DNA from 3 places in the Clostridium sp. genome. Region 2 is predicted to be linked to each of the others. Evidence: riboswitches for the same ligand, from Rfam matches in the RefSeq annotation. Region 2 holds a riboswitch; each other region holds the start of a gene.
The links. Region 2 has a riboswitch for S-adenosylmethionine ahead of LKE46_RS05330 (hypothetical protein). Riboswitches for the same ligand answer to the same signal wherever they lie in the genome.
Positions count from the first base shown of each region.

Region 1: it holds a riboswitch for S-adenosylmethionine, as region 2 does, so the genes downstream of both, LKE46_RS16400 (O-acetylhomoserine aminocarboxypropyltransferase/cysteine synthase family protein) here and LKE46_RS05330 (hypothetical protein) in region 2, are expected to answer to the same signal.
Region 3: it holds a riboswitch for S-adenosylmethionine, as region 2 does, so the genes downstream of both, thiS (sulfur carrier protein ThiS) here and LKE46_RS05330 (hypothetical protein) in region 2, are expected to answer to the same signal.

Region 1 covers NZ_JAKVOI010000001.1:3,290,301-3,293,582, forward strand. The annotation lists gene srlA (PTS glucitol/sorbitol transporter subunit IIC) at 1-413, shown strand, start outside; gene srlE (PTS glucitol/sorbitol transporter subunit IIB) at 457-1,464, shown strand; SAM riboswitch class I at 1,725-1,829, shown strand; gene LKE46_RS16400 (O-acetylhomoserine aminocarboxypropyltransferase/cysteine synthase family protein) at 2,027-3,282, shown strand, end outside.
Region 2 covers NZ_JAKVOI010000001.1:1,060,032-1,063,313, reverse strand. The annotation lists gene LKE46_RS05340 (YezD family protein) at 1-71, opposite strand, end outside; gene LKE46_RS05335 (ROK family transcriptional regulator) at 167-1,174, opposite strand; gene LKE46_RS05330 (hypothetical protein) at 1,337-1,555, opposite strand; SAM riboswitch class I at 1,695-1,806, opposite strand; gene LKE46_RS05325 (YezD family protein) at 1,928-2,173, opposite strand; SAM riboswitch class I at 2,167-2,267, opposite strand; T-box leader at 2,314-2,551, opposite strand; gene LKE46_RS05320 (DUF3298 and DUF4163 domain-containing protein) at 2,640-3,282, opposite strand, start outside.
Region 3 covers NZ_JAKVOI010000001.1:3,274,321-3,277,602, forward strand. The annotation lists gene gabT (4-aminobutyrate--2-oxoglutarate transaminase) at 1-329, shown strand, start outside; gene LKE46_RS16315 (histidine phosphatase family protein) at 417-1,031, opposite strand; SAM riboswitch class I at 1,180-1,283, shown strand; gene thiS (sulfur carrier protein ThiS) at 1,505-1,720, shown strand; gene LKE46_RS16325 (HesA/MoeB/ThiF family protein) at 1,710-2,540, shown strand; gene LKE46_RS16330 (M67 family metallopeptidase) at 2,547-2,957, shown strand; gene LKE46_RS16335 (sulfurtransferase TusA family protein) at 2,991-3,282, shown strand, end outside.

The DNA.
Region 1 (3,282 bases), 2.2 Mb from region 2:
TCATCAAAATAATAGGTGAAGAAAAAGTCAACAATTTGGCAAAAGCTTCATCCAAATATCTCATAACAAGATACACGATATTCCCTATTATAGCTACTTTCTTTTTGACAAATCCTATGGCGCAGACTTTTGGACAATTTTTAGATGAAAAGTACAAACCTGCTTATTATGATTCAACTATTTCTTTCTGCCATGCAATTACAGGACTATTTCCGCATGCAAATCCTGCCGAATTGTTTGTATACATGGGTATAGCACAGGGAATAACAAAACTTGGACTGCCTGTAGGTGAACTTGCAGTGAGGTATTTTCTAGCCGGCATTATAGTTATATTGATCAAGGGCATACTTACAGAGAGAATTACATTCTACCTTCTCAATAAGAAAGAAAGAGAAAAGGCTGAGCTGGCATGAAATTAATAAAATTGTATGAATCCATAAAAATAGGAGGGTTATCATGTATAATACAGTAAAAGTTGAAAAAGGAAGAAGTGGCTGGGGAGGACCTCTCTATATAAAACCGGAAGGAAAAAGGAATAAAATTGTATGTGTAACGGGACAGGACATGCATCCTGTAGCATATAAGCTTGCCCAAATGACCAATGCAGAACTGGTAAATGGATTTGCTACTGGAGTTCCTGATGCGGAGATAGCTGCAGTTGTCATAGATTGTGGAGGTACTGCAAGATGCGGAGTTTATCCAAAAAAAGGTATACTTACTATAAATGTAAAATCTGTTGGACAGTCAGGTCCTCTTGCAAAATTTATGACGGAGCAGCTGTATGTATCTGATGTAAATGAATCCTGTATTTCCATCCATGAGGGCAATTCACCGGTATCATCAGCTCCAGAAGTGGAAAAAGCAAAAACAAATATTCCTGATGATAAGGCAAAGAAAAGTGTGGCGGCAGCTGTTGAAGCGGCACCAAAGAAGAAAGAGAATTTTATAGTAAGGCTTGGGAAAGGTGTTGGAGATGTAATAGGAAAGTTCTATGAAGCAGGAAGAGAGACGATTGATTCAATAATAAAAAACATACTTCCATTCATGGCTTTCGTATGTATGATAATTGGAATTATAAACAAGACAGGTATAGGAAATATTATTGCAAAGGCAATCTCACCGGCAGCAGGTTCTCTTGTAGGGCTGATCATAGTGTCAATTATCTGTACACTGCCCATACTTTCACCTATACTCGGACCTGGAGCAGTTGTGGCTCAGGTAGTGGGAGTTCTTGTAGGAACGGAAATAGGCAAAGGACATATACCACCGCATTTTGCACTTCCAGCATTGTTTGCAATAGATGCACAGGTAGGATGTGATTTCATACCTGTTGGATTGAGCCTTGCAGAAGCGGAACCTGAAACAGTGGAAGTGGGGGTTCCGGCAGTTCTATTCTCAAGAGTTGTAACAGGACCTCTATCTGTTATAATAGCTTATTTTGTAGGAGTTGGTTTGTATGAATAAATGCAGCTTTGGTAGAAAACGTTTTTTCAGCGAGATATACTAAAATGCACAATGTTTCTATGTAATATGTATGGGTGGAAGAGTTATTGGAGATGGACTTGCCGTAATGTTATTTGATGAATGGTATAATGCTAAGTTTTAAGGAGGCAGACACAAAGAAAGAATTGATATGATAAATAATTATGAAAATTTTCGATTTTAGGTATTGACAAGTTTATTAAAAGATTATATAGTATATGTAAATCAATTGAATATTTAACTTCTTATCAAGAGAGGCAGAGGGACTGGCCCTATGATGCCCGGCAACCTGAATGAATTTTGTTCAACGGTGCTAATTCCAGCAGGTAAAACCTGAGAGATGAGAGATACTAAGAATTTTGACTTCTTACAGTTTCTCTGTAAGAAGTTTTTTTAGTTTTTAAAGGAATGACATAATAAAATATTAAATTTTAGATTGGATGTGATTATAGTGAAGATAACGTGCAATTGCTGTTGCAGATAATTAAAGTAATAAATTGTTATTGTAAAAAATTTTAATATATAAATGTTAGGAGCGATAAAAATGAGTGAAGAGAGAAAATTAGGATTTGAAACATTACAGGTACATGCAGGACAAGTACCAGACCCAACAACGGGAGCAAGAGCTGTTCCAATTTATCAGACTACGTCTTTTGTTTTTAAAGATGCAGATGAAGCAGCAGACTTTTTCCAACTTAAAAAACCAGGAAATGTTTATGCCAGAATAATGAATCCAACACAGGATGTATTTGAACAGAGAGTAGCAGCACTTGAAGGTGGAAGTGCAGGACTTGCAACTTCATCAGGACTTTCAGCAATATTATATTCAATACTAAATGTGGCAAATTCAGGGGATAATATAGTTTCAGCAAGCACTCTTTATGGGGGCACATATGAATTGTTTTCAGTAACATTAAAGAAATTAGGAATTGACGTAACGTTTGTAGATCCTGATGATCCTGAAAATATTAGAAAGGCTATTACAGACAGAACAAAGGCAGTTTATGCCGAGACATTAGGAAATCCAAAGATTAATGTATTGGATATAGAAGCTGTAGCAAATATAGCACATGAAAACAAAATACCTCTTATAATAGATAATACTTTTGGTACTCCATATCTTGTAAGACCAATAGAATATGGTGCAGATGTAGTTGTACATTCAGCAACAAAATTCATTGGTGGCCATGGGACAACCATTGGTGGAGTTATAGTAGACGGAGGAAAATTTGACTGGGCAGCAAGTGGAAAATTCCCTGACTTCACTACACCTGATGAAAGTTATAACGGTCTTGTTTACGCAGATCAGGGACCAATTGCCTTTGCTTTAAAAGCCAGGGTTCAGCTTCTTAGAAATACAGGGGCAACATTAAGCCCGCAAAGTGCATTTTATTTCCTTTTAGGATTGGAATCACTTTCACTCAGGGTTGAAAGACATGTAGAAAATACAAGAAAAGTAGTTGAGTTTTTAACTAAGCATCCAAAGGTTTCATGGGTAAACTATCCTGAACTTGAAAGCAGTCCGTATCATGATCTGGCAAAAAAATATTTTCCAAAAGGAGCAGGTTCTATATTCACATTTGGAATAAAGGGAGGACTTGAAGCAGGAAAGAAGTTTATAAATAGTGTTAAATTATTTTCATTGCTTGCAAATGTAGCAGATGCCAAATCTCTTGTAATACATCCTTCCAGTACAACACATGCAGAATTAAATGAAGAACAGCAAAAAGCTGCCGGGATAACTCCAGATCTTATAAGGCTCTCAATAGGTGTAGAGAATATTGATGATATTATATACGA
Region 2 (3,282 bases):
CATAATACCATATTCAAATTTTCCTTTGAAATACTCTTTAAAATATTATCATTTACTACTTTTTTATTCAATGAAACCTCTCCTACCTTAACTGAATTTTATTATGTATAAACTGATAATTTATTGATTTCAGCAACAGAAGCTTGAATTTAAACAGACATCAAAACTATATTTGATTTTCAACTAATCTTTCAAATACCAACGCTGCAATTCCTACAGGAACAACGTCATCTTTGAAGTATCCTCTTCTTTTAAAAACAACTTTTCCATCAACATATTTAATACATGTATTATAAAATAAATCCAGACTTGCCAAACATCCATCCAGTATGATACAATTCAAATTCAACAAATTTACATATGAATTCATACTTGTCCCAAGTGTTCTTGCAACATTCATAATCGTTTTTTCAGGCATCAAGTTATATTTTTTAGTTTCAATACACATGCTTTTAAAATTAATATAATCTCTGCTTCTGGAAATAATCTGTTCAAAAGCGTATTCATTATTTCCTGCTGTTCTTAAAACTCTCCCCTGTAGAATGGTACCTTCTCTTATGCACAATCCACAATTAAAATAAGCCAGATTACTAAACATTTTTCCATATCCATATAAATATTCTGCAACAACAGCTGAATTGGATCTGTTCTCACTGACTATACTGCATTTAAGTTTTTTCTCCAGCATTTCTTTTATGGGTACACCAGGCAATACTCTTGTATCAACTGCAAGTCCTACTCCAGCAAGCTGAATAAAATCAAGCCTTAATTCTACATATATACTTCCTATGCTCTTTTGAATCATTTCTATTAAATCATTCGGAGAAGTACCATATTCAATTTGAAAAACTTTTTTATGAATAATCTCCATTCTCAGGTTAACTATAGATATGTCTATACATGATTCAGATATGTCTATACATAAAATATAAAATCTGCATATATTCACATCATACAATACAGGTTTCCTGCCACCGGTAGATTCTCCTATACATTTTTCAACTATAAGTCCATTTTTCTCAAGAGGATTCATAATACGATTCAATGTAGTTAATTTCATCTTTGCTTTAAGTAAGATTTCATTTTTACTCATGGCTCCATTTTTCTGAAGTAAATTAAATATCTTTTTTTCGTCCACTTTTAAGTTTTGTAACAATTTGCAATCATTTAGCATAGCAATCATACCTTTTGTTCCATGTATTTTAATTAAAACAAAAAGATCAAGCTTTCATAATAAATACAAAACAAATATGCTCCAATATGAAGAACTTGATCTCTAGTTTTCTAGTCAATCAATTAGAATACTTATCACCATTCAGCTATAAATAAGCATCTGCTAAAATTCGCTGCCATTGTAGAAAATGTCAAATTTATTTTTTGTGTCAGATTTTGCTTTTTTATAGGCTACTCTATAAAGCTGCATCATCGCATTAATTTCTCTATCACTTAGGCTATTATAAAATACCTTCGGGCAACTTATAAAAGCCTCTTGTTCATCCTGCTGTGAAAAATTATTTCTCATTATATTTAAAAATCTACTCTCTATGCTATTCATAAAAATTCCCCCATTCCATACTTTGTATTTAAACTATGCTTCTGTTCAAAAAGCTATCGTAACTATGACTAAATTAAAAAGCTATTTTTCTTATAAGAAAAATAGCTTTTATAAAAACAAGTTTTTTACACAACTAAATTTCTTATCTTCCAGAATACCACCTTCACTCTGTAGGAATTGACACCGATACATATATAAATGCCGGTTGTCGGGCTTCAAAGGGCCAGTCCCTCCACCACTCTTGATAAGACCATATTAAATTATATACAAATTATTTAAATATTTCTTGTATTATATCATCATATACTTAACTCTGTCAATACAAAAATTTAAAAAATTCCTCGTATAAGGAGATAGCTTTTATATTTATTATTAAATCAGTCTTACTTTTTCATTTTTTTCTATCTGTACAACTTTTCCATCCTGAACGACCAAAGTTATAGAACCATACCTTATCGTACTCAGCATACATATGAGCTTATCTAGATTTTCTTGTGAAATACTGTTATTATGCAGTTCCTTCTTATTCACTGCTACCACTCCCCCTACAAATATCATTTTAAAAAACCTTCTCGCAAGATGAATGCAAGAAGGTTTGAAATTTCTTCTATTTCTCATCTTTCAGGTATATCCTGTAGGAATTGGCACCTTGAAATTAAATCCAGGTTGCCGGGCATCATCGGGCCAGTCCCTCTGCCTCTCTCGATAAGAATATCTATATAAAATTAAAAATAAAAAAAGCCTTGTCCCTATTATATCATAGAGACGAAGCTTAAACTCCGCGGTTCCACTCTTTTTGGACTACAAGTCCCTCTTTTTTTCAGGTACATCATTATACCCCATTGCTGTAACGGGCAAACCCGATGTAGTCTACTATAATTTCGATACATGACTCAAAAGGGCACTTCATCTAAGATAAATTTGGAAATCTTCCAGCATCAAATTTCCTCTCTTGAAATTCATACTTAAACTACTTTCCTTTTTCAATGTCTTTAATTAATTCTCAGCACTAACATTAAAATTATAGTTATATTATACATGTAAATATTCTTTTGTCAATATTCTTTTTTGCCTTTCCATCCCTTTAAATCAATCTGGCAATGGGCCCTGAAGGATTGATTATATCTTTGATTTTGTCATATGGAATTTCTATTTTAAACAGTCCATAAGAATAAGGTGTGTACTCATATACCTGATAGTAAATGACAAGACTGTCTGGAGTTAGATAGTATTCCTGATCCTTCGTAATGCCATTGTATTCATTAATTAAAGTTATGTTGTTGTCTTTTATATACCGATATGCTATTTCATTCAAAACTGCAGCATAGTCTGTGCTCTGGTTGAACAATTCATTGAAACTGTATATGTGCCCTGTCTTTGCATCAATCGTTAAAGAAGAGTATTTTGTAAATCCGTGGGCAGCTCTGTTTACATAAGTATACATTGCAAATAATATGCTCAGTAAATTACTTTTATTTAACCGCACCTCATAAGTTCCAAGTACCTGATTAAAATCCGTAACTCCATCCACAAGCACCTGGCTTTTAAAAAGTCTGCTTACCTGGTCTATAATCGCCTCATTAATTTTGGATATATTTTCTCCGTTGCTGGCATTCTCTATCACTGGATACGATATGCTGAACTCTTCAGGCATCAATTTTTGTTCTGACAAATTCACAGGCACATCTTTATTATCATTTCTGCTGTATTTTAAATAAAAGTCTTCA
Region 3 (3,282 bases), 2.2 Mb from region 2:
GTAAATATATATTAGATAAACTTAATGAAATGAAAAAAGAGTATGGTGTAATAGGAGACGTAAGAGGTCTTGGAGCCATGATTGGTCTGGAATTTGTAAAGGATAGGAGCACAAAGGAACCTTATGGAGAAATTGTAAAGAATATCGTAGATTATTGCTTTAAACATGGAGTTATATTTTTAAATGCCGGATTGTTCGGCAATGTAATCAGATTTCTTCCACCGCTTGTGATAACACATGATCAACTTGAATATGGACTCAAGGTGCTTGAAGATGCAATTGGCAAATTCAGTATACAAGAACAAGTAAAATATAAAAGTATTGTTTAGTAGTTTTGCCTTGTAAAATTTTAGATAAAAAAGAAGTACATTTAATCTAATAGGTGTACTTCTTTTTATACTATAAATAATCAAGGCTTATTTTGGCAAATGAGAAGTATCATTTATGGTATATATCATTGGACTTAAATTATCATCAAAAATTATTTTGGACACAGAGGTATTTAAAAGTACAATTTTATGGTACATTGAAAGTTCCCAGTCAAATAATGCCACTAATCCGGCTTTTATTATTCCGCCGTGGGCTACTACTGCGATCTTTTTATGGCTATTTTTGTTCACAATATCCATTAAAACACCTCTGGCTCTTTTGCAGGCATTTTTCAGACTTAAGTCTCCACCGCATAATGGTGCTTCTTCGGTATCGGTTTTCCACCTTATGTATTCTTTTTCGTAATTAGTAAGAATTTCTCTGGAAGTTAGTCCTTCCCATTTGCCATAATTGATTTCGCGTAAGTTATTTGCTATCATAGGCTGTTTACCAGTATTTTCTGAAATTATTTCAGCAGTTTTTCTGGCACGTTTTAATGGACTTGAATAAATATAATCAAAATTTCCATTTAGATGCCTGGCAAGATATTCAGCTTGAGTTATTCCATCCGGTGCAAGCTCTATATCTGAGCATCCCTGAAATTTACCAAGTGTATTCCATTCTGTTTGACCGTGTCTTATCAATAATAATTCAGTTTGCATTGCTACATCTCCCACGTATTTTATGATTAAATACTAGAATATTTTATACTGCAAGTCAATAAAAATAAACATATAATTCGAATGCTTGATCATTTTGTTGACAAAATCAATTTTAATATGTTAATATTTAAATTAATTGAATATTTGATTCTTATCAAGAGAGGCAGAGGGACTGGCCCTATGATGCCCGGCAACCTGAACATGGTTTTCAACGGTGCCAATTCCAGCAGGTACATACCTGAAAGATGAGAAAGTGTATAAAAAAACTTTCTTGTAATTTTAAGCAGGAGGTTTTTTATTTTATAATCAGATTAGTTCTTTTTAGGTGTGAAATGATAATTTGTAAGTTGTAGTATATTATTAAATTTAGCTTAATTGACTTTTCACCATAAAAGTTAAAAGATTATAAAAGATTGGAATTAAAAATCATCCTGCAGAAAAATATTTAGATAATTATATTTTAGGAGGACGTTATGAATATAAAGGTAAATGGAGAAGACAAGAATATAAAGGATGGAGTAACAGTAACTGAAATTTTGAAAATTGAAAATGTTGAAATGCCTGATATGGTTTCAGTACAATTGAATGATGAATTTGTAGATAGAGATAAATTTTCCGATACTGTATTAAAAGAAAATGATAAGATAGATTTCTTGTATTTCATGGGAGGTGGAGCTCTTGGATTTTAATGAAGAGCAAATCGAAAGATATTCAAGACATATAATATTGTCTGAAGTTGGAGTAGAAGGACAGGAAAAGCTCCTCAATTCAAAAGTACTCATCATAGGTACAGGCGGACTTGGAGCACCTGCGGCAATGTATCTTGCTGCTGCAGGTATAGGAACTATTGGACTTGTAGATGGAGATGTAGTTGATTTGTCCAATCTTCAAAGACAGATAATACATCAGACGAAAGATGTAGGGAAACCTAAAGTGCAATCCGGGAAGGAAACCATAAACGAGTTAAATCATGATGTAAATGTAATAACCTATGATGAACTTGTAGATTCACACAATATTTTGGATATAATAGAGGATCAGAACTATGATTTTATAATAGACGGTACAGATAATTTTCCAGCCAAATTTTTGATAAATGATGCCTGCGTACTTTCCAAGAAGCCATTTTCGCATGGCGGCATAATAAGATTTCAGGGACAACTAACTACCTACATACCTGACAATGGGACTCCTTGCTACAGATGTATTTTTCAATCACCACCTCCAGCTGGTGTAGTACCTACATGCAGGGAGGCAGGAGTACTTGGTGTTATGGGTGGAGTGATAGGATCGCTTCAGGCAACCGAAGCTCTTAAATATATCCTTGGACTTGGAGGTAATCTTGCTGGATATCTTCTAACGTACAATGCACTGACAATGCAGTTCAGAAAAATAAAAGTCGGTAAAAATAAAAAATGTGGAATATGTGGCGAGCATCCTACTATAAAAAATCTTATAGACTATGAGCAGGCTGCTTGTGATCTAAAAACCGGAAGTTTAAAAGGGTGATAAATTATGATTTATATAGATAGATTGGAGTATGAAAAAATTATAGAGCAGGCAAGAAGAGAATTACCGGATGAATGCTGTGGTTATCTTGCTGGAAATAAGTCCGGAGCAGATATATTTATAAAAGAGGTATATGCTCTGACCAATATAGACCACAGTAATGAACACTTTTCAATGGATCCAAAAGAACAGTTCAATGTTATAAAGTCCATTAGAAAAAAAGGATTGGAGGTGATAGGAAACTACCATTCCCATCCTGAATCTCCATCCAGGCCTTCTGAAGAGGATAAAAGGCTTGCATTTGACCCTAATATACTCTATGGGATTTTATCACTGCAAAAGCAGGAGCCTGTATTTAACTTATTTAAGATAAGTAAAGATAAAATTGTTGAAAAACTTGCGTACAAGGTCAGTTAATTATTAATATAAATTTTGGGAGGTGTATTTTATATGATAGATATAAGTCAGGATAATTATAAGGCAATAGAAAGTATAAAAGACAAGTCTGAGCAATATGAAAGAAAAGATATAGATCCAGTCAGGTTCAAGGCATTCAGAGTGTCGATGGGAGTATATGAACAGAGAAAAAAGGAAACTTACATGGTAAGAACTAGAATACCAGGTGGGGTTATAAGCCTAAAGCAATTTCAATGTCTAAGTGAACTTGCCAAAAAATATGCAGGAGGAAAGTTGAAATTTACATCGAGGCAGGATATTCAGTTCCATAGTGTTGACCTGAAAG